Regions from separate parts of the Vibrio sp. Isolate22 genome, predicted to be linked through region 4. Evidence: predicted binding sites of a transcription regulator. Region 4 holds the regulator's gene; each other region holds the start of a gene.
What was found. The regulator PurR, encoded in region 4, represses purine synthesis genes. The targets are predictions, from matches to a motif close to TNANGNAAACGTTTNCNTNA.
Positions count from the first base shown of each region.

Region 1: the regulator PurR is predicted to act here: its motif matches at 2,107-2,126, upstream of purE (5-(carboxyamino)imidazole ribonucleotide mutase).
Region 2: the regulator PurR is predicted to act here: its motif matches at 1,937-1,956, upstream of purT (formate-dependent phosphoribosylglycinamide formyltransferase).
Region 3: the regulator PurR is predicted to act here: its motif matches at 2,205-2,224, upstream of purL (phosphoribosylformylglycinamidine synthase).

Region 1 covers NZ_JAKEUW010000078.1:8,197-16,065, reverse strand. The annotation lists gene aroE (shikimate dehydrogenase) at 1-428, opposite strand, end outside; gene hemF (oxygen-dependent coproporphyrinogen oxidase) at 506-1,423, opposite strand; gene L1D55_RS24830 (L-threonylcarbamoyladenylate synthase) at 1,444-2,001, opposite strand; gene purE (5-(carboxyamino)imidazole ribonucleotide mutase) at 2,197-2,682, shown strand; gene L1D55_RS24820 (5-(carboxyamino)imidazole ribonucleotide synthase) at 2,688-3,818, shown strand; gene L1D55_RS24815 (topoisomerase DNA-binding C4 zinc finger domain-containing protein) at 3,894-4,463, opposite strand; gene L1D55_RS24810 (DUF494 family protein) at 4,476-4,952, opposite strand; gene dprA (DNA-processing protein DprA) at 4,955-6,067, opposite strand; gene L1D55_RS24800 (LysM peptidoglycan-binding domain-containing protein) at 6,064-7,155, opposite strand; gene def (peptide deformylase) at 7,285-7,800, shown strand; gene fmt (methionyl-tRNA formyltransferase) at 7,836-7,869, shown strand, end outside.
Region 2 covers NZ_JAKEUW010000076.1:2,322-10,190, forward strand. The annotation lists gene L1D55_RS24550 (CidA/LrgA family protein) at 1-10, shown strand, start outside; gene L1D55_RS24555 (LrgB family protein) at 13-690, shown strand; gene cdd (cytidine deaminase) at 967-1,854, shown strand; gene purT (formate-dependent phosphoribosylglycinamide formyltransferase) at 2,022-3,197, shown strand; gene L1D55_RS24570 (thiopurine S-methyltransferase) at 3,290-3,943, opposite strand; gene L1D55_RS24575 (RelA/SpoT domain-containing protein) at 4,267-5,046, shown strand; gene L1D55_RS24580 (c-type cytochrome) at 5,144-5,575, opposite strand; gene L1D55_RS24585 (cytochrome C) at 5,575-6,006, opposite strand; gene L1D55_RS24590 (sulfite oxidase) at 6,015-7,241, opposite strand; gene L1D55_RS24595 (c-type cytochrome) at 7,238-7,543, opposite strand; gene tnpA (IS200/IS605 family transposase) at 7,824-7,869, opposite strand, start outside.
Region 3 covers NZ_JAKEUW010000006.1:40,836-48,704, reverse strand. The annotation lists gene tadA (tRNA adenosine(34) deaminase TadA) at 1-7, shown strand, start outside; gene L1D55_RS27565 (hypothetical protein) at 67-198, opposite strand; gene mltF (membrane-bound lytic murein transglycosylase MltF) at 501-2,069, opposite strand; gene purL (phosphoribosylformylglycinamidine synthase) at 2,399-6,295, shown strand; gene L1D55_RS05725 (DUF3332 domain-containing protein) at 6,541-7,074, shown strand; gene dapD (2,3,4,5-tetrahydropyridine-2,6-dicarboxylate N-succinyltransferase) at 7,151-7,869, opposite strand, start outside.
Region 4 covers NZ_JAKEUW010000030.1:44,748-52,616, forward strand. The annotation lists gene glgA (glycogen synthase GlgA) at 1-909, shown strand, start outside; gene L1D55_RS16780 (alpha/beta hydrolase) at 1,192-1,989, shown strand; gene L1D55_RS16785 (DUF2007 domain-containing protein) at 2,110-2,427, opposite strand; gene L1D55_RS16790 (TVP38/TMEM64 family protein) at 2,475-3,155, opposite strand; gene L1D55_RS16795 (DUF3316 domain-containing protein) at 3,535-3,894, shown strand; gene L1D55_RS16800 (TfoX/Sxy family DNA transformation protein) at 3,999-4,589, opposite strand; cyclic di-GMP riboswitch class I at 4,717-4,802, opposite strand; gene purR (HTH-type transcriptional repressor PurR) at 4,973-5,977, opposite strand; gene torD (molecular chaperone TorD) at 6,294-6,941, opposite strand; gene torR (two-component system response regulator TorR) at 7,198-7,869, shown strand, end outside.

The DNA.
Region 1 (7,869 bases), on a different contig from region 4:
AGGAGAGGTTGAATCACTCCTCTTGCTGCACCACCAGCACCCAGTAAAAGAACTCGAGCTCCCTCTAATACCACTTGGTGTTGAAGTAAATCTTGAACAAGCCCCTCACCATCGGTGTTATCACCAATGATTTCTCCATCATCTAACTTCTTAAGGGTATTTACGGCACCAGCTAGTTCAGCTCTCTCAGTCAATCGATTAGCAAACTGATAAGCGTCTTCTTTAAATGGTGCTGTGACGTTACACCCTCTTCCACCTTCACTAAAAAAGGCTTTGGCCGAGGTAATGAACTGGCCATGTTCTGGCTGTAGTGCTGTATAGGTAAGTTGTTGGTTAGTTTGGCGAGCAAATAACGTATGGATGAATGGCGATTTGCTTTGCCCAATAGGGTTACCGAAAACGGCATAACGATCTACTTGCTGTGTCATATCCTTACCTAACAGAAATTATAAAAAGGGTCATCTATATAGATGACCCTATCACTATCCCTATAAGGAAGGAAGAACTACCAAGCTCGAGGTTTTAGGTAGTCGCTATAAAGCAACGCTTCTGGTGACCCTGCTTCTGGTTCGTAACGGTATTCCCAGCGAGCCAATGGCGGCATAGACATCAAGATAGATTCTGTGCGCCCGCCACTTTGTAGGCCAAACAAGGTGCCACGGTCATAGACTAGATTGAACTCAACGTAGCGACCACGACGGTAAAGCTGGAAGTCACGTTCACGTTCACCATAAGGTGTCTCTTTACGACGCTCAACAATAGGTAGGTACGCCGCAGCATAGCCTTCACCAACAGCCTGCATGTAAGCAAAGCTCTTTTCAAAGCCCCACTCATTTAAGTCATCAAAGAACAGACCACCAACACCACGTGTTTCATCGCGGTGAGGTAGATAGAAGTATTTATCGCACCACTCTTTGTGTTCTTGATACACGTTATCACCAAATGGCGCACACAGATCTTTAGCGGTTTGATGCCAAGACTGGCAATCTTCATCGAAAGGATAGAATGGCGTTAAATCGAACCCACCACCGAACCACCAGATAGGGTCTTCGCCTTCTTTTTCGGCAATAAAGAATCGAACGTTAGCATGAGAGGTTGGGATATAAGGGTTTTTAGGGTGGATAACTAACGATACTCCCATTGCCTCAAACTTACGTCCGGCTAATTCAGGGCGATGAGCCGTTGCTGAAGCTGGCATTGCCTTACCTGCAACGTGAGAAAAGTTTACACCACCTTGTTCAAAGACCGCACCGTCAGTCATAACACGAGTACGACCACCGCCACCAAGGCGATCGCCAGGTTCGCGTTCCCATGCATCTTCTTTAAATAGTGCGCTACCATCAGCTTGTTCAAGCTGTTGGCAAATCGAATCTTGTAGGTTCAGTAAAAACTGCTTTACTGCTTCTTTATCAATTGCTGACATTTTACTTTCCTTTGCAGGGTTTAACCCTGTCTTAATATTTTCGACGTTTTTGCATCTCTGATTTCGCTTGGCTTGTCACGACCACCCGTTTTCCCTTCAAGAATCGCAACCAAGTGTTGGCCAAGTTGCTGTTGTACTTCTTCAGTCGTCATACAAGGTGGTTCGCCCGTCAGGTTAGCACTGGTAGAGGTTAACGGCTTACCGAATTCATTACACATTCTTTGAACCAAAGGGTGATCCGTCACTCGCACAGCGATTGAATCAAACTGACCACTCACCCAATCAGTCACTTTAGCACTGGTTGGCATGATCCAAGTGACCGGCCCTGGCCATGTTGCTTTAACCGTCGCAAGTTGCTTATCGGTCAGTTGGGTTTCATCAATATAAGGAAGCAGCTGCTCGTAACTTGCAGCAATCAAGATCAAGCCCTTTTCAACTGGACGCTGTTTTAACTCGAGTAATTTCTTGATGGCATGTGGATTATCAGGATCACAACCAACCCCAAAAACGCCTTCGGTCGGGTAAGCAATGACTTCGCCCTGTTGTAATGCCTGCAATGTATGTTGAAAGTTATCCACGGGTTGCCTCATTAAGTCAGTTATCGAACTCGCTAAGTGTACAAATTATCACTCACTGTTACTAAAGCTATTTGTTTATAAAATGTATCAATTGGCAATTTAGACTGACGCAAACGTTTTCCTAGAGCAATTTTACCCGTATAATGCGCGCAAAATATCTAATCACTAATTAAATCGTACCTGAAGGAGTTTGAGATGACTGTCGGTATTATCATGGGTTCTAAATCTGATTGGCCAACAATGAAGCTAGCTGCGGACATGTTGGATCAGTTTGGCGTAGCGTACGAAACAAAAGTGGTTTCAGCTCACCGCACACCTCAGTTGCTTGCAGACTACGCAACCAGTGCGAAAGAGCGCGGTATTAAAGTCATTATTGCTGGTGCTGGCGGTGCCGCCCACCTACCAGGCATGGCAGCTGCTTTCACAAGCGTACCTGTACTTGGTGTTCCAGTTCAGTCTAAAGCGCTGAAAGGAATGGACTCTCTGCTTTCTATCGTGCAAATGCCAAAAGGTATTGCTGTAGGTACTCTAGCTATCGGTGAAGCGGGTGCAGCGAACGCTGGCATCCTAGCTGCTCAAATCATTGGTACACACAATGAAGAAGTAATGGCAAAAGTAGAAGCATTCCGCTCTGAGCAAACAGAAACGGTACTTGCTAATCCAAACCCTGCAGAGGACTAATTCCCATGCATGTTCTTGTGTTAGGCGCGGGCCAACTTGCTCGCATGATGTCCCTAGCTGGGGCACCGCTGAATATTGAAATTTCTGCTTTTGATGTTGGCAGCAAAAATATTGTTCATCCATTAACGCAAGCGATTCTAGGCAACGGCTTAGAAAATGCGATTGAGCGCGCGGACGTGATTACTGCTGAATTCGAACACATCCCCCATGATGTGCTTGAAGTATGTGAGCGCAGCGGTAAGTTCTTACCGACCACAGAAGCAATCAAAGCTGGCGGTGACCGTCGCCTCGAAAAAGCGCTATTAGACGAAGCGAACGTGAAGAACGCTAAGTACTATGTGATTAACTCTCGCGAAGACTTTGACGCTGCAATTGCTCATGTTGGCCTACCGATGGTGTTGAAGAGCACACTTGGCGGCTACGATGGCAAAGGCCAGTGGCGTTTAAAAACATTAGACAGCGTTGAAGCAACTTGGACAGAAATGGCCGAGTGCATTGCTGCAACCGACAATCAAGCAATTGTGGCAGAAGAGTTTGTTCCGTTCGACCGTGAGGTATCACTAGTTGGTGCTCGTGGAACTAATGGAGAGGTTCAAGTTTACCCATTGACAGAAAACGTTCACACCAATGGCGTATTAAGCCTATCGACCGCAATTGATGATATTGAGCTGCAAGAACAAGCGAAAGCCATGTTTACCGCGGTTGCTGAACGCTTAGATTATGTTGGCGTGCTAGCACTTGAGTTCTTTGACGTTCAAGGTTCACTGTTGGTTAACGAGATTGCACCACGAGTTCATAACTCAGGTCACTGGACACAACAAGGTGCTGAGACTTGTCAGTTTGAGAATCACCTTCGTGCGGTCTGTGGAATGCCACTAGGTAGCACCAAGCTGATTCGTCCAACCGCAATGATCAACATCCTTGGTGAAGATACTCTACCTGACGCTATTTTGGCTCAAGGCGGTTGTCATGTTCATTGGTATGGTAAAGAGAAACGAGCAGGCCGTAAGATGGGCCACATTAACGTGAGCGCAGACTACAACGCCGAACTGCAAAGAACATTATGTTCTCTGGCTGATATCCTCGACAAAAAAGCTTATCCAGCTATTCATGAATTTGCTGAACAGATGAAATAAGCCAGCATGGCTTTGTTAGTTTAGATACAAAAAATGGCGCTCAGTGAGCGCCATTTTTATTTCTATAACCTGAGGCTATTCAGATTGAATGTGATGACACTTGCGGTCAGCACATTGCTTTTTCATCCCGTGAGCTGTTTTCTTCTCGAGTAACAGCGGGAACTGACACACTTCACAACGACCGATAATAGGCGGCTGGTTTACTGCAAACTTACACTTAGGGTAGTTATCACACGCGTAGAAGGTTTTGCCGTAGCGAGATTTACGCTCGACCAAATGACCTTTGCCACATTCAGGGCAGCCAACCAACGGCTGCTCTTCAGGTTGTTCTTTGGGCTGGTCTAAAGATTCGATGTGATTACACGCAGGGTAGCTGCTACAACCAATAAACATGCCATAGCGACCTTGCCTCAATACCAGCTCGTTTTGGCATTTAGGGCACGGTACACCCAACTCTTTGACTACATGGCCATCGTTTTGGTGCAAAGGCTTGATGTAATCGCAATTCGGATATTGCTTACAGCCTAAAAACGGACCGTGCTTACCATGGCGAAGCTGAAGCTCTCCGCCACACTGTGGACACGGTTCATGTTCTAGTGCATGTTCATGTGCTGAAAAAAGCTGATTATCAATCTTACTACTCATGATAAGCCTGTATTAATGCAAGATACCTTGCTCTTTGGTGTACAACAGCTCTTCCATTTGCGTGTAAGCACTTTCATTACCCGGTACGTTAAACAGCACCATTAGGATAATCCACTTCAGATCATCCAACTCAAATTCATTGGTCTCTAACCCCATCACACGATCAATCACCATTTCACGGATCTCTGTCGTGAGGACGTTGATCTGCTCAAGGAACAACAAGAAACCGCGACACTCCATATTAATACGTGATATCTCTTTACTTGTATAAACACGCATCGAGGTATTGGAGCACATAGTAATCGCCGCTTGGTTATCGGTGTCTTGCAGTGCAGCAAGATCTTCTAACCAATGGAGAGCCTTATAAATATCATCTTGGTGAAACCCTGCTCGAAGAAGTTCATCTTCAAGTTCGTCTTGATCCACCTGCAATTCAGAATCGCTATGGATGTAGGTTTCAAACAAGTACATCAGTATGTCCATCATCATAGCTAGCCTCTCCCCTTTCGAATATAGCCACCGGAAACTGCAACAACATGCCCTGAGAGCTCAAGCTCTAAAAGCTGCATCATGACTTCATGCACAGGTATATGGGTTCTCTGTGCCAAAATATCAACGGGTGTCGCCTCTAATCCTACGTTAGCTAACAGATGTGGAAATGGCAATTGTTCATTTTCTTCCAAGCTTGGCGCAGGTTCGAATAAATTAGGCTGTTGATCTATAGACCAGTCTAACAGACTCTTTATTTCAACCAAGACATCTTGAGCACTTTGAACCAAGCAAGCACCGGCTTTGATTAAGCTATTACCTCCACGACTCGTTGGGCTATGGATAGAGCCTGGAAGCGCAAACACTTCACGTCCTTGCTCCAAAGCGTAGCGAGCAGTAATTAATGAACCACTCTTCTCTGCAGCCTCGATCACCAAGGTTCCTAACGATAAGCCACTAATAATACGATTGCGACGCGGGAAATGTTCAGGTCGCGGTTTAGCACTTGGACGAAACTCTGAAATTAGAGCCCCACTTTCACATATCCGAGACGCGAGGTTTCTGTGACACGCAGGATAAATAGAATCCAAGCCAGACCCCAGCACAGCAAAGGTTTCGCCTCCTTTTTGTAACGCACCATCATGAGCATAGCCATCGATACCTAAGGCTAAACCACTGGTGACAATCAAGCCATTTTGTACAAACTCTTTAGCAAATGATTTCGCAGTCTGTAAGCCTTCGATGCTGGCATTACGGCTGCCGACCATGGCGATTTGAGGCTCTATCAGTTTTTCAACGTTGCCCTTAACGAAAAGAGCTGTGGGTGCTGAAGCTATCTCACTCAGCAATTTAGGATAATGTGGGCAACTCGGAGTCAGGATGTGATGATTAGGTTGTTTAGCCTGCCAAGCGAGGCAGGCCTCTACCTCTCTTGGGGCTTGCGCTCGTAGATAGGAGATTTGGTTGGTTGATAAACCTAGTGCTTGTAGCTGTTGCCCTGAGTAACCAACAATGTTTAAAGGAGAATCAACACTCAGTAGGCGGGCAAGACGCTTTCCACCCAGTTGCGGAATAAAGCTTAACGTTAACCAAGCGATCAGTTGTTGCTCATTCACTCGTTGCCCTTAGCCTCTTCCATAGCAGCTAGATCCAAAGGAGATACCGCCAGAATGTCATTGCTCACTGGCTTTGAACTTTGAGTGATCAAGGCAAGGCTGAAATATTCATAAGGACGAATAACCATCAAGCCACCGAGCGAGGTACTTGGTAGCTGCACTTTATTGCTCGCTGCAGACTCTTTGTAGCTGTATTCACCTTGTTTGCCGAACACAACCGCACCACTTTCACTGAGAGTAAACATAGAGCCTTGGCGAAGATTGTCATGCGAGCCCTTGTTGATCACCACCACCTGATTTTTCGCACTGTATTGATTACCCTCGAGAGAACCTAAAATATTGGCGAACTGGCCCGCAGCACTGGGAGTTGGATAGAAGGTGGTAGAAAGATTCACTTGGTCGACGCCCAGCTCGGGAAGTACTAGGTCGTTAAGTAGAACTTCTTGCAGCTGAGTGTCTATCTGTAGGCTGCTGAACTCATCATCGACTTCTTTTAAGCGCGCAATGGCAACCAAGCGCAAAGAAGTGATACTCGCTTGAGGATGCTGCCTTTGATAAGTTTCAACGGCGCGGTAAATACCCCACTTAGGGTGCTGCTGGTTTCCAGATATGAATAATCGGTCTTCCCCAGACAAAAAGCGTTTTCCATCGCTTGTTCCCAACACTCGTTGCGCTGATTCTAGATCTTGCTGCTCAACCAAGCGATCAGACTGCAAATAAGGCAAAACCAACCCCTCATTAACAGTAGGTACTGCTTTCTTCTCCGAGACACGAATCTTAGGGCTGAGTTTTATAACAGGCTTGAGGCTCAACACAGGTTCACCATTAATCCAAACCAACGACAGTTTGTCTCCGGGATAAATAAGGTGAGGATTTTCTATCTCTGGATTCACCTGCCATAACCTTGGCCACAACCAAGGGCTATCGAGATACATTGCTGAGATGTCCCACAAGGTGTCGCCCTTAACCACCACATAAGCTTCAGGTGCACCTCGCTTAATGGTTAAAGGTTGCTCACTATTCTCTGCCGCTGCGACAAAAGAAATTGAGGAAAAAATAAGCGATAAAGCGGGGTAAATATGACGCATGACCTAGCTTCCTTGGTCTGTATATTTGGATAATTACCATCAGGATGCTGTCATTTGACCTCTAAAATGTCTAGAATTGAGCCAACAAGGTTAAAGCTGTTTCGGCACAGTTCAATATTTCGAGTGTATATGTCTGTATTACAAGTATTAACATTACCAGATGATCGTCTACGTACCGTGGCGAAACCGGTAAAAGAAGTTACCCCAGAGATTCAAAAGTTCGTTGATGACATGATTGAAACCATGTACGACGAAGAAGGTATCGGCCTTGCGGCAACGCAGGTAGATTTCCACCAGCGTATCGTAGTAATTGATATTTCAGAAACGCGTGATGAACCAATGGTTCTTATCAACCCTGAAATTATCGAGAAGCGCGGCGAAGATGGTATCGAAGAAGGTTGTCTATCTGTACCTGGCGCTCGAGCTCTAGTACCTCGCGCTGCAGAAGTAACGGTTAAAGCACTAGACCGTGACGGCAACGAATTCACCTTCGACGCTGATGACCTTCTGGCTATCTGTGTTCAGCACGAGCTTGACCACCTAGAAGGCAAGTTATTTGTTGATTACCTATCGCCACTTAAGCGTAAACGTATTCAAGAGAAGCTAGCGAAAATCAAACGCTTCAATGAGAAGCAAGGCAAATAATCGCAGCTATTACTAAATTAAGAAGGAAGCCTACCTTGAGTCAATCTTTAAGAATTGTCTTCGCAGGTA
Region 2 (7,869 bases), on a different contig from region 4:
GGGGAAGTAATCATGTGGATTCTATTAACTATTGTGGTGTTTCTGTTTGCTCGTTGGGTAAGTCAGAAAGTGAACTCCCCGCTATGTAACCCGCTGCTAATAAGCATTGGCATCATCATTCCAATTTTGACGTTCTTTAAAGTCCCGTTCGAGACTTACTACGCAGACAACACTTGGATTACGTACATGCTTCAGCCAGCGGTTGTCGCCCTAGCTTATCCGTTATATGAACAGCTACCTCAAATTCGAGCTAACTGGCGTATCATTACCTTTGCCTGCACGCTAGGTAGTGTGATGTCGATGACAACAGCAGCAATGATTGCCGTCGCTTTCAAAGCCGACCTAAGTTTGATTGCGAGTCTATTGGGCAAATCAGTCACTACCCCTATTGCGATGGAAGTATCAAGCCATCTTGGTGGTGAAGCGGCGATTGCTGCAATACTGGTTCTTATCGTCGGATTATTTGGGGCAATTTTTGCTTACCCTATCTACAATCTAATTGGCATTAAGAGCCCTATTGCCAGGGGTTTAACCATGGGCACGGTTTCTCACGCGCTAGGTACGGCAACTTGCGCTGAAAAGAACCAAGAAGACGCCGCTTTCAGTTCACTGGCGTTAGTGCTTTGTGGCGTTATCACCTCAATAATCGCACCTAGCGTGTTTGGTGCTGTGGTCTGGTTCTATTCCTAGCCTAGACGTAAACAACCAGATTTAGCCCAAGCCTAGCCCTGTAGATATCAGTGTTTGCTTGGGCTTTTTATTGCCATTTATCCAGCTAAAAGCCGGCGATTTTGAGCAATAAGTGCGATATCAGCTGTAAAAATGGTCCTTGCAATCGATTTTAAGTGTGACCTCACTCTAATTATGTAAACCGATGTAACGGAAACAGTACAATAGCGATCGCTGTCACAGAAAATTCCTGAGCATTGCATAAACTTAAAGCCTAAGGTCAATTAAGGATTCAACATGAACAGTCGTATTACCCTGGCGCTGGAAAGTGCTCCATCATCAATGAAAGCGCTTTTAAGTGACATCGTATTAGCAGACAACTTTGACGCGACATTGTCTCCAGAACAGTTCTCTAGCCTGCTTCAAGCAAGTGGTTTAGCGGATAACGAACTACGTATCGCACTACTTCCTTTTGCTGCTGCGTATTCATACGCACCGTTATCTGACTTTTACGTTGGTGCAATCGTTCGTGGTTTGTCTGGTACTTTGTACTTTGGTGCAAACCTTGAAATCGCTGGTGCGCAACTTGGCCAAACCGTACACGCTGAACAATCAGCAATCAGCCACGCTTGGATGAAAGGTGAGCGTGGTATTTCAGACATCACAATTAACTTCAGCCCTTGTGGTCACTGTCGTCAATTTATGAATGAGTTGACTACAGCGAAAGAGCTTAAAGTTCAGCTTCCGCAGCGTGATGAAATGTCGCTACAAGAATACCTACCTGATTCATTTGGACCTTCTGATCTTGGCGTAACAACAGGCTTAATGTCTGAACTCGACCATAAGTACACGACAGAAGAGACGACTCCTATTGTAGTTGAAGCATTAGCCGCGCTTAACCGCAGCCATGCGCCATACACTAAAAATTTAAGTGGTGTGTCGCTCCAGCTAACGACTGGTGAGATCTTTACTGGTGCTTACGCTGAAAACGCAGCATTCAACCCTAGCCTTCCGCCACTACAAGTGGCGTTGATTCAACTAAAACTTGCAGGCTTCGACTTTGAACAAATTGAAAGCGCAGCATTGGTTGAAATCGCCGAAGGTAGCATCAGTCACCTAGCGGATACGCAATCTACATTAGAAGCGATTAATCCCGACATTCCAGTGACTTACTTAGCAATCTAAGTACATCTAATTAACAACCTTTTAAATAAGCAGCCCATTTTTATAGGGCTGCTTTTTTTATGCTTGTAATTAACACCACAACCCACGCAAACGTTTGCTTTTGTCGTTTAAATAAGTATGATCACCCCGTTTTCAATCAATCGTTCAAAAGATCGGAAGGAATTTCTATGTTTGGTACTGCTACTCGTGAAAATGCTACTCGTGTACTTCTATTAGGTTCAGGTGAACTTGGCAAAGAAGTGGCTATCGAGTGCCAACGTTTAGGTTTGGAAGTTATTGCTTGTGACCGTTATGCAGATGCGCCAGCTATGCAAGTCGCGCATCGTAGCCATGTACTGGACATGTTAGATGGCGATGCACTTCAAGCTATTATTGAACTAGAAAAGCCAGATTATGTGGTACCTGAAATTGAAGCTATTGCCACCAGCAAGTTGGTAGAGCTTGAAGCACAAGGCTTGAATGTCGTTCCAACAGCTAACGCAACTAAGCTAACGATGAACCGTGAAGGTATTCGTCGCCTGGCTGCAGAAGAACTCAAGCTAAGCACATCCCCTTACCGCTTTGCAGATACCTTTGAAGACTTCGCTGCCGCGGTTGAATTTGTCGGTATGCCTTGCGTTGTTAAACCAGTAATGAGTTCTTCAGGCAAAGGCCAGAGCGTTATCAAAACCGAAGAAGACATCCAAAAATCGTGGGACTATGCACAAGAAGGTGGTCGCACTGGCGCTGGGCGTGTAATCGTTGAAGGCTTCATCGACTTTGATTATGAGATCACTCTTCTCACTGTTCGTGCAGTCGACGGTGTTCATTTCTGTGCACCTATCGGCCACCGCCAAGAAGACGGCGACTACCGTGAATCATGGCAGCCTCAGGTTATGTCAGACAACGCTCTAAAAGCGGCACAGTACACGGCAGAGCAAGTGGTTAATGCTCTGGGTGGTTATGGTATCTTTGGTGTTGAGTTGTTCGTTAAAGGCGACCATGTGATCTTCAACGAAGTATCCCCTCGCCCACACGATACAGGTTTGGTAACATTGATGTCTCAAGACTCTTCAGAGTTCGCACTGCACGTACGCGCATTTACAGGTATGCCTATCAAATCAATTACTCAGTATGGCCCTTGTGCATCTGCAGTAATCCTTGGCCAAGGCACATCAACAAACATCCGTTTTGAAGGCCTTGCAGAAGCATTAGAGGCACCACAAACACAAGTTCGTCTGTTTGGTAAGCCAGACATCGATGGTCGCCGCCGCCTTGGTGTTGCACTAACACGCCGTAAGAGCACAGAAACCGCGATTGAAGATGCAATCAACAGCGCATCGAAGGTAAAAGTGATTTACTAATCAAATTCTTAGATCTTGAATCTTAACGATCAAAAAGACGGGCCATGTGCCCGTCTTTTCATTAGTGTTATCTCTTCGAAAGTAAACTGAATCTAGACTTCCGATTCAATCAAATACACTTCCTCACTGAATCGAGACAAACCTTTCTTAGCAATCTTAGGGTGCTCATCGTCTGCAATATCTTGGTTCAACAATGTAATCTTGTAACCCGCAAACAACTGTTCGATTTCTAGTTTAGGTACGCTAAACGGGGGGCCTGCCATTTCATCTTGGTCGTAGTCTAGCGTTACAAGTAAGATCTTGCCGCCAGGCTTCAGCAGTTGCTTTAAGCGCTCTACATATTGCACTCGCATTTCAGCAGTCAAAGCGACTAGAGAAGCGCGGTCATAAATAATATCGACAGGCTGAATTGGCGCAGTGAAGTAATCCCCAGTGTAAATACTTAACTCATCAAACTGATAAAGCTCATGTTGACCGTTAATTTGAGTTACGGTTGGCGTGTAAAAATGCTCAGAGAAAAAAGCTCGAACCGCAATCTGGCTCAATTCCACGCCTTGAACGTCTTCATGTTTAGACGCCAGCCAAATCAGATCTTCACTCTTGCCACATAGAGGAACAAAAACACTCTTCTCATAGCTAGGCTCAGTTGCTTTCCAAAACTCAACCAAAAGTGGGTTTACATCTTCAAGGTGGAAACCAATTTGGTTGGCTGCCCATTTATTGTGCCAAAATTCAGGATTATTCATCTTTCGTTCATGTTAAACAGTCATAATGCAAGGGTACAGTATAGAGAAGTAAGAGCAACCTTAGCTTGGCTTAAAGCACCAAATTGGTTTCGAATAAGACCAGAAACTGGCTAGGTTCAAAGTTCTTAAAATTGCGGAACAAACGCTTGGATTATTTGTCTATATGTTCACATTTTAAAGCAATATTAAACGTTAGAGTTGGTTTCTGTCTTAACTAGCCCCATTTAATATGTAGTGAGTTTAGTTAAGCTTTTTTACTCTTATGCGTTACTGGTTACCCCTTTTAACTACACGTTTTTGTAACCTTGTATTTTGGAGTTTGAATGAGTGTATTTCTCCGTACGACGGCCCTGATGCTTCTAGTATTGAGCCGAGCGCCTGCATTCGCAGCAGCACCTGTTTCAACGAGTTCAACTGATCAATCGCGCACAGCGTCTTCGCAAAACCAAGTTTCATCAAACGTATTCCGCCACAGCCTAAGCGGGCTATATGGCATCAAGGCATTCGACTCACGTCCAACTCAGCCTTATACCGACTTCGACATCCTTTACAGCAAAGCTCACCAAGCGCAAGCAGAGCTAGAGACAATCTGTAAAAGTACTGCTCTTCTCACTAATTCAGATGCCCTATTCGCTGGTGTTAAATCTCAAGCTCGCGCTCAAGAGAAAATTGAATTGGAACTGGATGGTGACAACACAAGAATCACCGACCTAGCTCGCGCAACAATCATCGCTAATGATGTAGAAAGCCTAGTTGAAGTGTACGAAGCACTGAGCCGTGAAGCGGACGTAGTAAAAGTGAAAAACAAGTTTAAGTCACCAGCAGATTCTGGCTACCGTGACCTTAACCTTCTGGTTCGCTTACCAAAAACCAATATGATTGCCGAGGTTCAACTGCACTTAAAAGCGATAGCGGATGTGAAAAGTGGTCCTGAACATGAGCTATACGAGATCATTCAAGGTATTGAGCGCCATGCCATTGCTGAAAAGCGCCCAATCAACGACATTGAAGCGGCGCAAATCACTAGCCTGAGACGCCAATCTTTAGAGCTGTACCAACAAGCATGGCAACCATACATTACGACCCATATTAAAGCGGCATAACACCAACCTTACCGCTACTACAAAACAAAAACGAACAAGGGCTGCACTCGCAGCCCTTTTTAATTTCAGTGTATTTCTTGTGAACCACAAGCGAACGCTATTGGTGGTAATACTCCTGAGAGCGTTCATACAAATCCAATGGCTTTAAAGTGCTATAGAAAGCAGCGACATCCTGTAAATCCTTATCAGATAGAGACTTCACGACTGACTGCATATATAAGTCCTGACGTGCATCACTTTTAAAATCACGCAATTGTTTAAGGATGTAGCTGGATTTTTGCCCTTTAATATTTGGGTAAGTCTGCACGAAAGGAATGATCTTATCACCGTGACACTGGCTACATAGGTTGTTAACGAGCTTTTCACCTGCCATCAGGTTCGGTATATAAGGTTCTGTTTTGTCACTTTGTACTGTCAGCTTTGGTGAAACCTTTCCCACCGTTGCAGTGTTGTCGTCAGTGCATGCGGAGAGTGACATCACAGCAGCAGTCGACGCTACACAGAGCAGCGTGAACTTAGTTAGATTCATTATTGCTCTCCCGGCATAGGCGGCATCAGAGCGCTATGAATAGGTTTACGTCGATACTTGTTCATGTCGATACCTTTGTCTTGATAGTAGGTGCTCAGATAGTCCAGTACCGGGTCCCATGTATCAGACAAGTCCCATAGCCCCTGCGTGTCTACCATCCATTGAATCGTTTCACGCCATTGCTCTCGGGTACCACTGTTCTGCGCTACTATAAGACTTGTGTGGCACGCATTACATTGGCCTTTCACTAACTCCCATCCCGGAGCCATGATTAAACCTGAACTCTTATCTACCCCATAGAAAGCCTTTGGGTTATCCGGTACTTCATCGGCATGAACAAGCATTGAGGTTAACAAGCTACAGACCAGCGCCGCCCTCATAATGTCTTTACGATAAGAGCGCTTGTTGTTCTGAGTTGAATTATCACACATGGCTTTCCTCACGAAACTCTTACCGCAACTCTATGGCAACCATTAAACAGATACCCTTTTGGGTTCCATTGTGGTTGAACAACAGGCTGGCTATCACCTTCACTATTCGTGGCCTTCGCCCATATTTCGTAATAACCCGTCATAGGAAATTCAAGATCAAGTTCCCATTGCTGCCATGCGCCTTTGTTAACGGGCTTCTTGAGGTCTGCATCATGCCAAGTTGTACCGTAATCGAAACTGACTTGGAGCTTCTCAACAGTTCTCAGCCCAGCCCATGCATGCCCGCTCACTTTAACCTTTTTACCTAGCGTAAACTCAGTACCGCTTTTAGGAGAGGTGATCAGCGACTTCACAATCATCTCTTCAATGATTCTAAAATCCTTGTTTTCTACTTTTTCACCAGGTGCGATTGGGTGCTTAGGCACTTGATATGCGGGTGCTGCCATTTTATGGCCATCATGCACTTTATTACGAATACTAATACCCGTAGTACACTTTTGAGAGACAGAAGCTGGGCGTCCTCCAAATACCGTTCTCAGTGGGAAACCGTGAAGATATGGAATAGGTTCACCATTCATTTCCCATGCAATCAAAGCGTTGTCAGTCATTGCGGCTTCAATCGGTACACCACGTGAGATGGCCTCACCTTTGCCGCTTAAGTGCTTATCGAAGCCATGGTTGCCCACGTACACCGCGTCATCTTTAATACCACTGTCTTTTAGCACATCACTAAGCAACACACCTGTCCACTGTGCGCAGTACACACCTGCGTTGTTCCACTGATTGCCTTTTGTGCTTGGATAAAAGTTATTGCGGCTGTTGCCACCACACTCCAATACTAGGCTTTGAGTGTGATGCTTAAATTTCGATTTGAGTTCCGCTATTGTGTAAGTTTTACTCTGTTTTACAGACTCCCCTTTCACTTCGAACGTCCAAGTATCCGGGTCCATTTTATTGAAATCTGGCATTAAACCATTCCATCGAACAAATGGAACATTGGCAGGCGTAACAGCGGGCGCAAGCATGCTTTCTGGCGGATAAGCATTCAAAGGGTTGGTATTTAAAACGGTATAATAATCCGGCAAATCTTCTGCTTTTGCCCACGTTAAGGCATTGATATCTAAAGCATCTAAACCTTCAGGACGATTAGCTGCGAACACCCAAGAGACCGGTAACGCAGACGCCGCGGTTGCAGTTAATGCAGCTTTCAGGAACTGTCTTCTATCTAAACTCATTGTTGCGATCCTTTGTGATTCAGTGTGTAAAAGTAAGTGGCAAGCTGCTCAATATCTTGCTCAGACAAAAGCTGGGCAACTTTAGACATGCTCTTATCGGAACGTTGTCCACTCTTAAAGGCCGTGAGCTGTTCAACCAAGTAAGGCTTGTTCTGCCATTTCAGGTTCGGAATAGAAGGAAAAGAAGTGTCTTGAGTACTGCCATGGCAAGCGATGCACATATTGGCAATTTGTTGGTAATCGGCTGCTTGGCCTATCGCGGGAAATAAAAGTAATACCCAAGCTAAAGCGGCTTTTCGCACACATCCTCCTAAGATCTGGATCAAAAAATCAGTTTGATCGGTCATAAAGTGGACGCATTACAGCAAATAGAGCGGTGTATTTAAATTCAATTAGAATTAACTACCGTTCAGGAGAACTGAACGATGATTAGAAATTATGCGAGATGCGAGATGCGAGATGCGAGATGCGAAAAGATAAAAGAATGAAAACTAGGGACGAGAATAAATACAGTGATACAAGTAAATTACCACCTTCTAAAGAAGGTGGCTTTGTGTGAGCCCCCTAAAAGGGGGCCTTTGTTTAGTCCAACGCCAGTTGCTGCTGCTCCACGCGCTCTTTTTTCTCT
Region 3 (7,869 bases), on a different contig from region 4:
GAAATAGCAGTGAGTCTAAGGCACTCTCATCGTTAGAGTGCCAGACAAATTTATTGGCCTTAGTGTTTACTCGGCAAGCATCTGCATGAAAGCACGGTTGCGCCAAATGATCTTCTTCTTATTATTTGAAAGCATACGCTTACGACGGTTTGCAGCAACTGTCTTATCAAGGCGTTTCGATTTCAGTTTCTTCATCATTTCAATGATTTCCTATTGGTCGTCTGACTGTGTCGTTTGGACTAACGATTTAATTATAGTGTGATTCGTCTGTTTGTTCTGTCGCGCAGAGGCTGACTTAGAAGAGCAACTCTATTCTTAAGCCTTTAACTTCGGCCAATGGCCAAGTGCAACAGAACGATAATCTTGATTGTGGTGTGTCGTTATAAGGTGCGATTGTTACTGTAATATGACACTGCCTTTTATCCACACCACTCCTTTGTGTAAGCGATAGCAAGCGCAATAAAAAAGAGCAATACTGGAAGGTATTGCTCTTTTGGTTTCTATTTCGAAGACTCAGAACCGCTAACTGTTGATTCTGCAGCGCTGATGCTAGATTCAGCCCCAGAAGTCTCTAAAGGTGGAATAACGATCAATCCTTCCAGACTCTCTTCTTGTTCTTTATTACGTTTATTAACATGGCCGATGATGCTTTGGTAATAACGGCGAATGTTCTCTACGTAGTTTCTTGCTTCATCACCACGAGCATAACCATAGCGAGTTTGGCTGTAGTATTTCTTCTGTCTTAGTAGAGGTAGCCTGTCTTTTACATCACCCCAAGCATCAGGATCTCCGCCTTGTGCTTTGGTTAAGCGGCGTGCGTCCATCATGTGTCCGTAACCGACGTTGTATGAAGCAAGCGCAAACCAGATCTTTTCGTGTTGCGTGATTGAATCTGGTACTCGGTTCACGATACGACGCAGGTATTCAACACCACCTTGTACCGACTGTTTAGGGTCGAGACGGTTGGTCACACCAACGCTCTTCGCTGTCGGCAGTGTCAGCATCATCATGCCACGAACACCGGTTGGTGAGCGTGCGACTGGGTTCCAGTGTGACTCTTGATAAGCAAGTGCAGCAATCAAGCGCCAGTCAAACTCTTGCGAATACTTCTGAAACAGTGGTGACCATTTTGGTAGCTTGCTGTCTAGCGCACGGATAAAGGCACGAGTATCAACGTAATCAAAAGTGCCAATATGACCGATGTACTTTTCTTCTAGCGAAGCAAGTTCACCAGACTGTTTTAGGTTGCCGAAGAACTCAATCAGCAATGCGTAAAGGCTTTCATCTTCAGACTTCTCTAAGTACCAAGAGATAGGTTGGTCTTCAGTGAGCTCAAACGCCAATGCTACGTCTGGGTATAAACGTTGTGCCAGCGACAGTTCGATAGAGTCTGCAACCGTAAATAAGCGTTCGCCTGTTGATACTTCTTTTAGCAGATCATTGATATCAGCATTACCAACTGCATCGTAGATGAAGTCCTGGTGCGTGTTCTGTAATTGCTTAAGTGTTGGTTCGAAGTGCGAGTCTTTGACCACAACTAAAGAGGGCGTCAGAGTCTCGTTAGGTGACGCGTCTTCTGATTCAGCTTGCGCTTTGATGAATTCAGCCTGGCGGTCGTTTTCAAACTTGATAAGTTGAGCTAGGTTTCTTGGGCGCCATTGGCCTTTTTTGTACACCACCTGTTGGCTTACATAGTAATAAGCAGGCGCTGCACGATAAGCACGTGTCAGTTTGTTGTTTTGCGTTAACCCAGTAGCGATAAGGTCGATCTCGCCTTTCTTTAAAGCAGGGAATAGGCCGGATAGACGGTAAGCCGGTTTAACCTCAAGCTTAACCCCTAGCTCTTGTGCAAACTCACGAGCCAATTCGTAATCGAGACCAGCAGGGCCATCAGGACCAATGTAATAAGAGAGTTGGTTATTCAGAGTACCGACACGAAGCACGCCACGCTCTCGTATCTGCTCGAGGACATTTTTAGGCTCAGACTCAATCTGGCATGCGGTTAGCCCAAACAGAGCGATAACCAGCAGAAAGAACTTAGACGAAAAGATGAGAGAAAATTTAGGCATCAAAATGAAATCTCGAAAAGTGGAAGCCCCTTTATACCAAACCCCGCCAGACTGGCAAAGCAGGTTTCATTAAACAGATGTAAAAGTGGTGATAAATGCAGCAAAACCACCATTTACTCAGAAACATGAAAAAAATCACGCAAACGGTTGCTTTTGGTGTTACGTCACAAAAAAAAATGCTTTATAATGCGCTCGCATTGAAGAGGTGGAATCGGCATAGGTTTTTAAACCTTCGGGAATAGCTTCGAAGAAAACAGTTAGGTTTTTCCTTTAACCCACTGAATTTATTCCAATATCACCTTAATCAACTGCATAAGAGACCTAAGCACATGAGAATTTTGCGTGGCTCCCCAGCTCTATCTGAGTTTCGTGTTAACAAGCTTTTAGAGCTTTGTCGTGAATTAAGCTTACCTGTAACAGGTATTTACGCTGAGTTTGCCCACTTTGCTGATTTAACAGCAGACCTAGACGCGTCTGAAGTTGAGAAGCTAGAAAAGCTACTGACTTACGGTCCAACGATTGAAGAGCATGAACCTGAAGGTTTACTGCTGCTTGCTACTCCTCGTCCAGGTACTATTTCTCCTTGGTCTTCAAAATCTACTGATATCGCACATAACTGTGGTCTAGCGAAAGTATCTCGCCTAGAGCGCGGTACGGCTTTCTACATTGAAACGTCTTCTGAACTTTCTGAGCTTCAACTTGTTGAACTGAAAGCGATTCTTTACGACCGTATGATGGAAGTGGTATTCACTGACTTCGAATCAGCAGCAGCACTGTTCACCGTTGCAGAACCAGCACCTTATACGGAAGTTGATCTTCTTACTGGCGGCCGTAAAGCGCTTGAAGAAGCAAACGTTACCCTAGGTCTTGCTCTTGCAGAAGATGAGATTGATTACCTACTTGAAAGCTTTGTAACTAAGCTTGAACGTAACCCGACTGACATCGAGCTAATGATGTTTGCACAAGCGAACTCAGAGCACTGTCGTCATAAGATCTTCAACGCTGACTGGACTATCGACGGCGTGAAGCAAGAAAAATCATTGTTCAAGATGATTAAGAATACGTTTGAAGTGACTCCTGATAACGTACTTTCTGCATACAAAGATAACGCAGCTGTTATGACGGGCTCTGAAGTAGGTCGCTTCTTCCCAGATCCTGAAACTCGCCAGTACAACTACCACCAAGAGAAAACACACATCTTGATGAAGGTTGAAACGCACAACCACCCAACGGCTATCTCTCCATGGCCGGGCGCATCAACAGGTTCAGGCGGTGAAATCCGTGATGAAGGCGCAACAGGTATCGGTGGTAAGCCAAAAGCTGGTCTTGTAGCGTTCTCTGTATCTAACCTTAAGATCCCGAACTTCGTTCAACCTTGGGAAACTGACTTTGGTAAACCAAGCCGTATCGTTACTGCATTGGATATCATGCTTGAAGGTCCTCTTGGCGGCGCGGCATTCAACAACGAATTTGGTCGTCCAAACCTACTAGGCTACTTCCGTACTTACGAAGAGAAAGTAAATTCTCACGCAGGTGAAGAAGTACGTGGTTACCACAAGCCGATAATGCTGGCTGGTGGTCTTGGTAACATCCGTGACGAGCACGTTCAGAAGAAAGAGATCCCAGTAGGTGCAAGCCTAATCGTTCTGGGTGGTCCTGCGATGAACATCGGCCTTGGTGGCGGTGCAGCATCTTCAATGGATTCGGGTTCTTCTTCTGAAGATCTTGATTTCGCTTCGGTACAACGTGAAAACCCAGAGATGGAACGTCGTTGTCAGGAAGTTATCGACCGTTGTTGGCAACTAGGTGATGCGAACCCTATCGCATTCATTCATGATGTGGGCGCGGGCGGTATCTCAAATGCACTTCCTGAGCTAGTAGACGATGGTGAACGTGGCGGTATCTTCAACCTACGTGACGTGCCAAACGATGAGCCGGGCATGAGCCCACTTGAGATCTGGTGTAACGAATCTCAAGAGCGTTACGTAATGGCGGTTGCAGACAAAGACATGGCAACGTTCGACGCTATTTGTAAGCGTGAACGTGCACCATACGCTGTGGTTGGTAAAGCTACTGAAGAGCGTGAACTTAAACTTGAAGATTCACACTTCGACAACACGCCAATCGACATGCCGATGGACATCCTATTAGGTAAAACACCTAAGATGCACCGTGATGCGAAAACGCTAAAAGCGAACAACCCAGCGATTGACCGCTCTGGTATCGAAATGAACGAAGCGGTTGACCGTGTTCTTCGCCTACCAACTGTCGCAGAGAAAACATTCCTTATCACTATCGGTGACCGCTCGGTAACTGGCCTTGTTGCTCGTGACCAAATGGTTGGCCCATGGCAGGTTCCTGTTGCTAACTGTGCAGTAACCGCAGCAAGTTACGATTCTTACCATGGTGAAGCGATGTCTCTTGGTGAGCGCACGCCAGTGGCACTGCTAGACTTCGGCGCATCGGCTCGCCTAGCAGTTGGTGAAGCAATCACAAACATTGCAGCGACTAACATCGGCGATATCAAACACATTAAACTGTCGGCTAACTGGATGTCTCCAGCGGGTCACCCTGGTGAAGATGCAGGTCTTTACGAAGCGGTGAAAGCAGTCGGTGAAGAGCTATGTCCAGCACTGGGTCTAACTATCCCTGTGGGTAAAGACTCAATGTCGATGAAGACGAAGTGGGAAGAGAACGGCGAGCAGAAAGAAGTAACTTCTCCGCTATCTCTAGTTATCACTGCATTTGCTCGTGTTGAAGATGTTCGTAAGACAATTACGCCTCAGCTTCGCACTGACAAAGGCGCTTCAAGCTTAGTACTTATCGACCTAGGTAACGGCAAAAACCGTCTAGGTGCAACGGCACTAGCGCAAGTTTACAAGCAGCTTGGTGATAAGCCAGCAGACGTAGACAACGCAGTACAACTGAAAGGTTTCTACGAAGGTGTTCAAGCACTGGTTGCTAACGACCAAGTAGTGGCTTACCACGATAAAGGCGATGGTGGTCTATTCGTTACTCTTGCTGAAATGGCGTTCGCAGGTCACTGTGGTGTTAATGCAAACATCGAAGCACTAGGTGAAGACGCACTAGCTGCACTATTCAACGAAGAGCTAGGTGCGGTAATCCAAGTTCGCAACGATGACCTAGACGCAGTTCTTTCTACGCTTGCAGCAAACGGTCTAGAAGCGTGTTCACACGTGATTGGTTCTGTTGAAGCTTCTGATGAGTTAGTGATTAAGTCTGGTGAGTCTGTAGTGATTGAACGTAACCGTACTGAACTGCGTACTATCTGGGCGGAGACAACGCACAAGATGCAAGGTCTACGTGATAACCCAGCATGTGCCGACCAAGAGCACGAAGCGAAGAAAGACAACTCAGACCCAGGTCTAAACGTGAAACTGAGCTTCGATGTTAACGAAGATATCGCTGCACCTTTCATCAACACTGGCGCTAAGCCTAAGATGGCGATTCTACGTGAGCAGGGAGTTAACTCTCACGTTGAAATGGCAGCAGCATTCGACCGTGCAGGTTTCGAAGCAACTGATATTCACATGAGCGACATCCTTACTGGTCAAGCGGTACTTGATGAGTACAACGGCCTTGTAGCATGTGGTGGCTTCTCTTACGGTGACGTACTAGGCGCTGGTGAAGGTTGGGCTAAGTCAGTTCTGTTTAACGACTCGACTCGTGAGCAATTTGAAAACTTCTTCAAGCGTGAAGATACCTTCTCTCTAGGTGTATGTAACGGTTGTCAGATGCTGTCTAACCTACGCGAACTTATCCCAGGTGCAGAGTACTGGCCACGTTTCGTTCGCAACGAATCTGAGCGTTTTGAAGCACGTTTCAGTCTAGTTGAAGTTCAGAAATCTGATTCTGTATTCTTCAACGGCATGGAAGGTTCTCGCATGCCTATCGCTGTTTCTCACGGTGAAGGCCGCGTAGAAGTACGTGACAACGACCACCTAAACGCGATTGAAAACTCAGGTACGGTTGCTCTACGTTACGTTGACAACCACGGTAACCCAACGCAGCAATACCCGAATAACCCGAACGGTTCGCCAAACGCTATCACAGGTTTAACAACGACGGATGGCCGTGTGACTATCATGATGCCTCACCCAGAACGTGTATTCCGCACAGTGGCTAACTCTTGGTCTCCAGAAGGTTGGGGCGAGAACGGTGCTTGGATGCGTATGTTCCAAAACGCACGTAAGAACGTGGGTTAATCATGCCGCGTTAATCTAGATTAGATTAAGCAAAAATTAAAAGCGCAGATCGAAAGGTCTGCGCTTTTTTTTGTGAATTTTTTTGGAACCAGAGTGATAAATTGAGGTTTGCTGTTCTAAAAATCTCCACTACGCTAAATGTTATGGAATCAATTTGTTAGGCGAATAATGTCTGTTTTTATGCAGTGGGATATTCGTTCGTCTGTGCAAAAACTGAATCAATCATCGTGGCATAAGAGGGAACTATGAAAACAACAATCACAAAAGCCGTTGCAGTGGCAGCGATTGTCATGTCGTTAGCTGGGTGTGTAGGTAGTAACGCTGTGACTGGGAAATTAATGAAGTTTAACGTCGAGGTAGTGGATAACCGTTATGCTCGTGCGGGCGTCAACTTCTTGCTTGCTCCGGTTTACGCATTGACTACTGCAGCCGATTACATTGTATTTAACTCGATTGAATTCTGGGCAGGTAAAAACCCACTTACTGGCGCGCCTCACATCTTCGATAGCAAAGTCGACACTATGATCGATGTGAATGACAGCCTAGACGATTCATTAAAAGAAGCACCACTAGGCTTCAACAATCGCCAGATCGAATGGGGTGAAATGCAGCAAATCGATGAAAACACGATTCGCATGGACATCACTTACAACGATGGTCAGAAAGCTGTACTACTGGGTGTTCGCGATGGCGATAAGGTCAGCTACTACATGGATGGCACACTAGTATCTGAAACCTCTATCCAGGCTCTAGAGCAGTTAGCCGCTGAGAAAGTGTAACGTCTTTCATTATCTACAGATAAAAGAAAAGCCGCTGGATTTAACCCCAGCGGCTTCGTATTTTCTAGCATCTAGATTAGTTGTTGCTGTGTAGTTCGCTGTTTAGTTCAACAGCAGACTTGTTCGCTAGACACTCAATTTGACCGGTGATTGAGTTGCGACGGAATAGCAGATCAGAAACACCAGCTAGGTCGCGAGCTTTAATGATTTCTACTTCGTTGCCTTCTTTATCTAGCATGCGAACTTTCGTACCAGCCGTTACATATAGACCAGACTCAACAGTACAGCGGTCGCCCATTGGGAAACCAAGACCCGCGTTTGCGCCTAGTAGGCAGTTTTCGCCGATAGAGATAACCATAGTACCGCCACCAGACAGAGTACCCATGATAGAAGCGCCGCCGCCGATGTCTGAACCGTTACCTACAACAACACCTGCAGAGATACGACCTTCAACCATGCTTACGCCTGTTGTACCAGCGTTGAAGTTGATGAAACCTTCGTGCATAACCGTTGTACCTTCACCCACATGTGCGCCAAGACGAACACGAGAAGTGTCAGCAATACGAATACCTGTTGGTACCACGTAATCAACCATCTTAGGGAATTTGTCTACGCAATCTACAGACAGAGTACGACCTGCAAGGCGAGCTTCGATTTGACGCTCAGCCAGCTCAGGAAGATCGATTGGACCTTCGTTAGTCCATGCGATGTTGTGCAGTAGACCGAAGATGCCGTCTAGTACTGTACCGTGTGGTTGAACTAGACGGTTAGAGATAAGTTGTAGCTTAAGGAAGC
Region 4 (7,869 bases):
CTGCAATGTCTTCCTGAAATGCACAGTCGTAATGTTCCGGAAGCTGCGGTCAGTGATACGCACGTAACCATGCTTAAAGCTGGCGTGTTATGCGCAGATAAAGTGAACGCAGTAAGCCCTACGTACGCAGAAGAGCTAAAAACAGAGCTTGGTAGTCATGGTATGGCGGCTGAGTTTCAACGCAGAGCTTCAGACTTAGTCGGAATCCTAAATGGTTGTGACTACGGTGCTTGGAATCCAGAAACGGATGCATTTCTTCCTCGTAAATACAAAGCGACCAAACACAGCATGGCGCGTGGAAAATCAGCGTGTAAACAGAAGCTTCAACAAGAAGTCGGCTTACCGGTCATCGATTGCGCAGTGTATGGGATGGTTTGTCGCTTAACGAACCAGAAAGGCATTCACTATTTGTTGCCTATCATTGAACAATTCTTGAAGAACGATCTTCAGATTGTGATTGTGGGTACGGGTGACCCTGTTTTAGCGAGCCAACTTAAAGAGCTATCAGCGCTGCATTCAGAAAAGTTCTCTTTTGTAGAGGCGTACAACAATGAAGTAGCGCATCTGGTTGAAGCGGGTTCTGACTTTTTCTTGATGCCTTCTGAGTTTGAACCTTGTGGTTTAAATCAGATCTACAGTATGGCTTATGGCACCTTACCGATCGTTCGCTCTGTCGGTGGTCTAAAAGACAGTGTTAATGATTATGACGAGGACCCTGAGGTTGCGACTGGCTTTGCTTTTGAAGAGCCGACTCCGCAGGCTTTGTTGGCCGTTCTACATCGTTCGTTGTTGCTTTACGCACAAAACCCATCTGAAATTAAGCGTGTTCAGCTTTATGCAATGCAGAAAGATTTTAGTTGGGAAGATGCTGCAAAAGAGTATCTAGCAATGTACCACTCTGCTATGTAGCAGCGGTTTATCTAGACACTAAGATTGGCAAAGTAGATAAAATGAAATCACACAAGGCGCTCTGAGAATAGGGCGCCTTTTGTTTTCTGGTCCGAGCACATCGAGTATATTAAGACAAAGCTTGCAAACTCATTGTAGTTCGGTAGAAAAGGTAGTTAAGGTATTCACGAGGTTAATGATAGGTTTGACACTATTATCACCTAATCTTCTCAATTGCGTGATATCCTTAGTCATCGCCTTGTGATGAGGCATAGCTCCATATTAATAATTAAAGCGATAGGTATGTCTGAGAGTTTATTATTTCATAAAACATTTACTCACCCTACGAGCGATGAGTGGGTGGTATTTGTGCATGGCGCTGGAGGTAGCTCCTCAATCTGGTTCAAGCAGATCAAGGCGTATAAACAACATTTCAATTTGCTGCTCATTGATTTGAGAGGGCACGGTAAATCAGACAATATCCTTAAAGATCTGATGTTGAATCGTTACACATTTAAAGCCGTTACTCTCGATATTCTTAAAGTGCTCGATCATCTAAAAATTCGTTCGGCGCATTTCGTTGGCATGTCGTTAGGGACTATCATCGTCCGGAATATTGCAGAGCTAGCCGCAGGGCGTGTACGTTCAATGGTATTAGGTGGTGCGGTTACTAAACTCAATACTCGCTCTCAGGTATTAGTTAAACTCGGAAACCTAAGCAAACACATCATTCCTTACATGTGGCTTTATAGTCTTTTTGCTTACATCGTAATGCCACAAAAAAGTCAAAAAGAGTCTCGTCACCTGTTTATCCGTGAAGCTAAAAAACTGTGTCAAAAAGAGTTTAAGCGTTGGTTTATATTAACGGCTGATGTGAACCCTCTAATGAAGTACTTCAAAGACCGCGAATTGCCAATTCCAACCCTCTACTTGATGGGAGAGCGTGATTACATGTTCATCAAGCCCGTTAAAGAGATGGTTGAGGCGCATGAGTCGAGTGAACTGGTCGAAATTGCAAACTGTGGTCATGTTTGCAATGTTGAAAATCCAGAAGAGTTTAATCAGCACTCTATCGAGTTTATCCAAAAGCAAATTCAATGACTTTAAGTCAGTGAGCTGAACTAATATTTAATTGAAATAAAAACGGGAAGCTATTTGTAGCTTCCCGTTTTTGTTTAGAGGAGGTATTGGGTGAAGCAGCTAGGGCTTCATTAAGTTCATTTATTCGGGAGAGTTCGCACCGCACTGCCAGCAAGAACCAAATTGTGCTTCGTTCACTTCATGACATTCACTGCAGCGCCACTCTTCATAGATGATCGAATCTTGTTGCTTTTGATAGTCATTAACGATTGTGCGGGCTTTAGTGGCCATTTCTGGCTCATATAACCACACATAAGGGTCAGTTTCTTCCGAGAATGGAATTTCCCCTTTCAAACCAAACAAACCTTCACCACGGACTTCACACGCAATATTTTCACTTTCTAACAATCCGCAGATGATGTGCGCTTCTGTCGGATTCGATGCACTGAAGATTTTCATTGAAATTGAACCTTATTCGGCTATCTGTGTCATTTGTCTATTATAAATTATTCAGCAACAGGCGCTGAACGAAACTTACTCATCAACCATTTGGCAATAATTGGGAATACGCCCAGTAATGCAAATGACAATAGTACAGATGGTGAAACGATACCTGAAAGCGAATCAATTTCTGCGAGTTGAGTACCAGCATTTAAGAATACAGCAGTACCTGGCAACATGCCGATTTGGCTTGTTACGTAGTAGCGAGTCACCGACATCGGCGTCAAGCCCATTAGCAGGTTGATAAGGAAAAACGGGAACACAGGTATAAGGCGTAAAGAGAACAAGTAAAATGCGCCGTCTTTTTCGACACCTTTATTAATTGTAGACAGTTTGTCGCCAAACTTAGTTTGTATCCAGTCACGTAGCAAGTAGCGGCTACTTAAAAAGGCAAGAGTTGCGCCGATCGCACTGGCGAAAGAAACCAAAAGTAAGCTGTTCCAAAATCCAAATAGAGCAGCCCCAAGAAGGGTAACAACCGCTGCTCCTGGAATAGAGAAAGCGGTGATCAATACATACGCGATGAAGTAAGTCGCGGCAGCCACAATAAAGTTACTTTCTATATAGTCGTTTAACACGGCTTGTTGTGCTTTGGCGTTTTCCAGCGTGAGGTATTGACCAAAGTTGATGCCTAATAAAACAATCGTAACGACTAGCACAATACCCAATATCATTTTCTTACTCATTGATACTTCCTCAAATTTTCAATGCATACCATTAGTATAGATAGACAGGCAAAGCATAGATTAACTTTCATTAGATGATAAAAAACTATTTATTTTATGCGATTAGTAGAGTTTGAACGGTTAGCCCAACTGTTTGGCTTTGTGTAAGCGATAGGAATTCGCAGCATAAAGCTGGGAGAAGTATCCAGCGATTAAAAGATTATGAGTTTTTGCTAGAGGATTGTTTTATATAACTTAATCTAAGAGAAATAATTTGTACCACGTAAAAAGTGATAAAAAATTGAAAGAGTTTTGGTCTTGGTTCGTTCTATATACGTAACAATCGAGGCATGAAGATTGTTTTAGATAATTATTCAGGCAGACAACTAAGGAGCTAGCTATGAAATTATTATCAATGATGACGGTTATCGCTACAACAAGCCTTTTCTCTTTCCAAGCTATGGGTTCGGGTGTCTATCATAGAGCCGCTGTAGAATCTAAAATCTTTAAAGGGGATGTAGTTGCGAGCCAATCACAGGCTTACGAATCTGGTAAACAAATCTGGATGGAGATAAACGGCAAGGGTTCCTATGAACTCAGCAAAATCCTACCTCAAGCTTCTGAAAAGGTGGACGTGCGTTCGTTTGAAATCAGAAACGGGAGCATCAAAGTCAAAGAAATCATGAACTCATCTGGAGAGATTAACTTCGTTCCGATGGTCAAAGTCGACTTTAAGTATAATTATCGCCCATCTTTCTAGGATGTTGATAGGGTGCTAAAACAGCAAACTATCTAATGTTACTAATCGAAAAAAAAGCCGCAGAAATGCGGCTTAGTTGTATAAAAAAGGGTGTACTGACAATGTTAATTGACGCGACTGATAAGCTCTTCGCGACGTTGCTGTGGAATAACCGACCAATGCGTGCCATTGATCGCTCCTTCTAATGCCCAAAGCAGTTCAATACTGACAGAGGACGTATGAGATTCCTTGATGGCATTAAATGCGTTTACAGAGCCAGATTCATATAAACGTTCTACGGAATCAATCCCGGCCTTCTTCAACATGCGCTCAGTGGCAAGTCGAAGGTTAGGGAGGTCTTTCAGTCGAGTAGGCTTAGCAGCGGACTGTTCAGCTTTCTCTTCTTTTGCAAAACCCAGAGACGTAGTTGCAAGTTGTAAGATTTTCTCTTGGTCTTGCCACAGGCCTTCTGGTAAAGCGAAGTATTTAGTTACGACAGGGAAACCACGTTTTTTGTAGACGTACGGTTGAAACCCTTGTTGCTCGAACTGTTTTGTTGTGCCTTTGTCTGCTCGTATGTGCAACTGGTCATTAACAACCAGAGCAAACATAGTGTCATCAGCAAAAAGACCGAATCCACCAAACATTGAGCGTGATTTTATTTTTCCTAGGGGCTCAAATAACTTCATTGAGTCCTTTAGTATCGGTTTATCCATGTTATTTATCTCGGTGTATTTGAACTACGCCACCAAATAAGCAGGTCCGAGAGATTAGCAAAATGTTGCAATTACATTGTCAATAAGCCGTAAATTACTAAATTATTAGTAGTTACTGCATTTTGCCATCGGTAACCCCGCTACCATACCAACGAGTGGTTTAGGCCGGAAGCTTTGCGTCTCACCTTTTCAAGTGATTTGCCCTGTGCGTGACTGATTGAATAGAATAAAGTTTTTGTTGAATGAGGCTCACACTTGATATTTCAAAATGTGATATTGCTTCAATTAATGATCTTTATTATATGAAACTAGGTTTATTTTGTCTGCTGATAAAAAAAGCGCCCCCAAAGGTGCGCTTGATGAAAATAAACTCAATTTATCAGTTAATTTAACGTTTTAACTGTACTACGTTCAACAATTTCTGGGTGCATTTCGAAGACACGTTTTTCATGGTCTTTGTCTTTTATGCGCTCAAGCAGAATTTCGAATGCGTTCTTGCCGACACGACGCTTCGGTTGGTGAACGGTGGTCAATGGTGGAGAGAAGTACTCCGCCAATTCGATGTTATCGTAGCCAATGATAGAGATATCTTCTGGGATACGGATGCCTTTTTGCTGTAAGCGACTCATTAAGCCGAGTGCCATCGTATCGTTAAAGCAGAATACTGCCGTAGGGCGCTCTTCCATCTCAACAATTTTGTCTGCCGCAAGTACTGCTGTATCACACTCGAAGTTACCTTCGATGATCATATCGTCACTTGCAGTGATGTTTGCTTCTTCTAGAGCGCGCTTGTAACCAGCGATACGTTCAACACAGGCTGCTTTGTCTAAGTGGCCACTTAAACAAGCAATCTTTGAGTGACCGCGGTCGATTAGGTATTTAGTCGCTAGGTAGCCGCCTTCTTCAGAGTTATCAATGATTTTATCTGCTTGAGAACTCTCTGGGCCCCAATCCATGACTACTTTAGGGATGTCAGCATGACGATCTAACATCTCTCTCAGTTCTTCTGTTAGGTCTGAACACATAACTAAGATGCCATCTACACGTTTCTCTGCAAGCATTCGAATGTAGTCACGTTGCTTCTCATAGATACCACCAGTGTTACACAGGATCAAAGTGTAACCTTGACGGTAGCAGTAGCTCTCAACACCATCGATAACTTCAGAGAAGAATAGGTTTGTTGATTGAGTCACTAGCATGCCGATAGTTCGTGTTGAATTACACTTCAAACTACGAGCAACAGCACTTGGTGCATAGTTTAATTCGTCTACCGCTTTATTTACTTTTTCTTGAGTCGCTTCTGCAACAAAACGTGTTTTGTTGATTACGTGAGAAACGGTTGTGGTTGATACGCCTGCTAAGCGAGCGACATCTTTTATAGTGGCCATGGTTTTATCCTATTAGAAGCTACTTTCCCCAAAGTACGGAGTGAAGTAGCCGTTAAGCTACCTAACTAAGAGCTTAAATTTGTAGGGCTCTTTGGGTACTAAAGTGTTAAAAAACAAAAAACCGCTAGTGAGCGGCTTGTTTTAACACCGAAATGCTCTGAACTTAATAAGCATAGCATTTCGTGAATGTTTCATATTTTATCGTTTGCGGTCACAATTCTAGACTGACTAGAAAATACTCGCAATACAATTCACCCAGAAATCCGGGTGAATTGTCACATTCTACGGAATTTATTTACCTAGTCATCAGTTAACCTTATTCACCAGCTAAATATTGAGCATCTAATTGACAGAAAGCCATTAGCAGAGAAGAGACAGCAGCGTAGAAACCGAATTCATCAACATCGTGACACTTAACGTTGAATTTCGGGATCCAAGTTAATAGCTGTTGCTCGATAAATTGTTGCTGAACTTCGAACGATTTTTCTAGTTCTTCTTCTGATTCTGTTTCATTAGAGCGAATGATTAGGTTTCCTAAGAAGTCGAGTTCGATAGCGATGTGGTCTGCTGGTTCTTTTAGATCTTGGTTAACCACTAGGTTGTGCTTAGCCATGATCTCTTCCATCTTTTTCGCTGGTTTATCGTTTAATAGGCCAGTTTCACCGATGTACATTGAGGCATAAGGAAGGGCGCCATGCTTATCTGTCTTTAGGAAAAGGTCGCAAAAGTCAGCAGACAGTTCTAGTTGTGCATCTTCGCGAGTTTGTAGGCGGTTCAGTGCATCAACCAACTTATCAATAGCAGGCTTTAGAGTTTCATTTTCGCCTAAACCAGTTAAGAAAGAACGAATTTCAACAGAATGGTAGTGGTCAAGTTCGTCTTGAGTGAGCTCTTTGGCGAATAAGCTTGATAGCCACCAGTAAATTTCTGCTCTTTGCTCATTGAACGTTTTCGTATCTTTCATTACATAGATCCTGATTTAGTCTTGTGGTGTCTTTTCGCACACCAAGGCTGATGACGAGGTTATTTGCGAAATGCAAAGTTACTCGTTAGTAGTAATGCCTATATTGAATTGTGCTAGACGACAAATAGCAAGGTTTAAGATTGTCTTGTATCAAAAAAAATCCATGTTTCTGGCATTTATCTTCAGTACCACTAGAATTGTTACTAGTTATGAATAGAATAGTCACCGAAACTATTAAATAAGAAAAGTGGTGTAGATGAGCTATCACGTATTAGTCGTAGAAGATGATGTGGTGACCCGTAGTAAACTGGTTGGTTATTTCCAGAACGAAGGTTACACAGTGAGCGAGGCCGAAAGCGGTGCTCAAATGAGAAGCGTGTTAGAAGAAAACAACGTTGACCTCATTATGCTGGACATCAACTTACCAGGCGAAGATGGATTGATGCTAACTCGCGAATTACGCAGTCAATCTGACATTGGAATTATTTTGGTTACTGGACGCACGGATAGCATCGACAAAATTGTTGGCCTTGAAATGGGCGCTGACGATTACGTTACTAAACCTTTCGAACTTCGCGAGTTATTAGTTCGAGTTAAAAATCTACTTTGGCGCATTTCTGCTGCTCGTAAAACGACAGCAGGTGAGGCTGAAGAGTCACAAGATGAGTCAGTGGTTCGTTTTGGTGAATGGACATTTGATATCCCTCGTCGTGCGTTAAGCAAAAACGGTGAGCCGGTAAAACTGACGAAAGCTGAATATGAATTATTGGTTGCACTGTCTTCTTACCCTAATCAGGTATTGAGCCGCGAACGTATTCTTAATATGATCAGCCACCGTGTTGACGCGCCGAATGACCGTACTATTGATGTACTAATTCGACGTATGCGCGCAAAAATGGAGTTCGACCCTAAGAACCCACAAATTTTT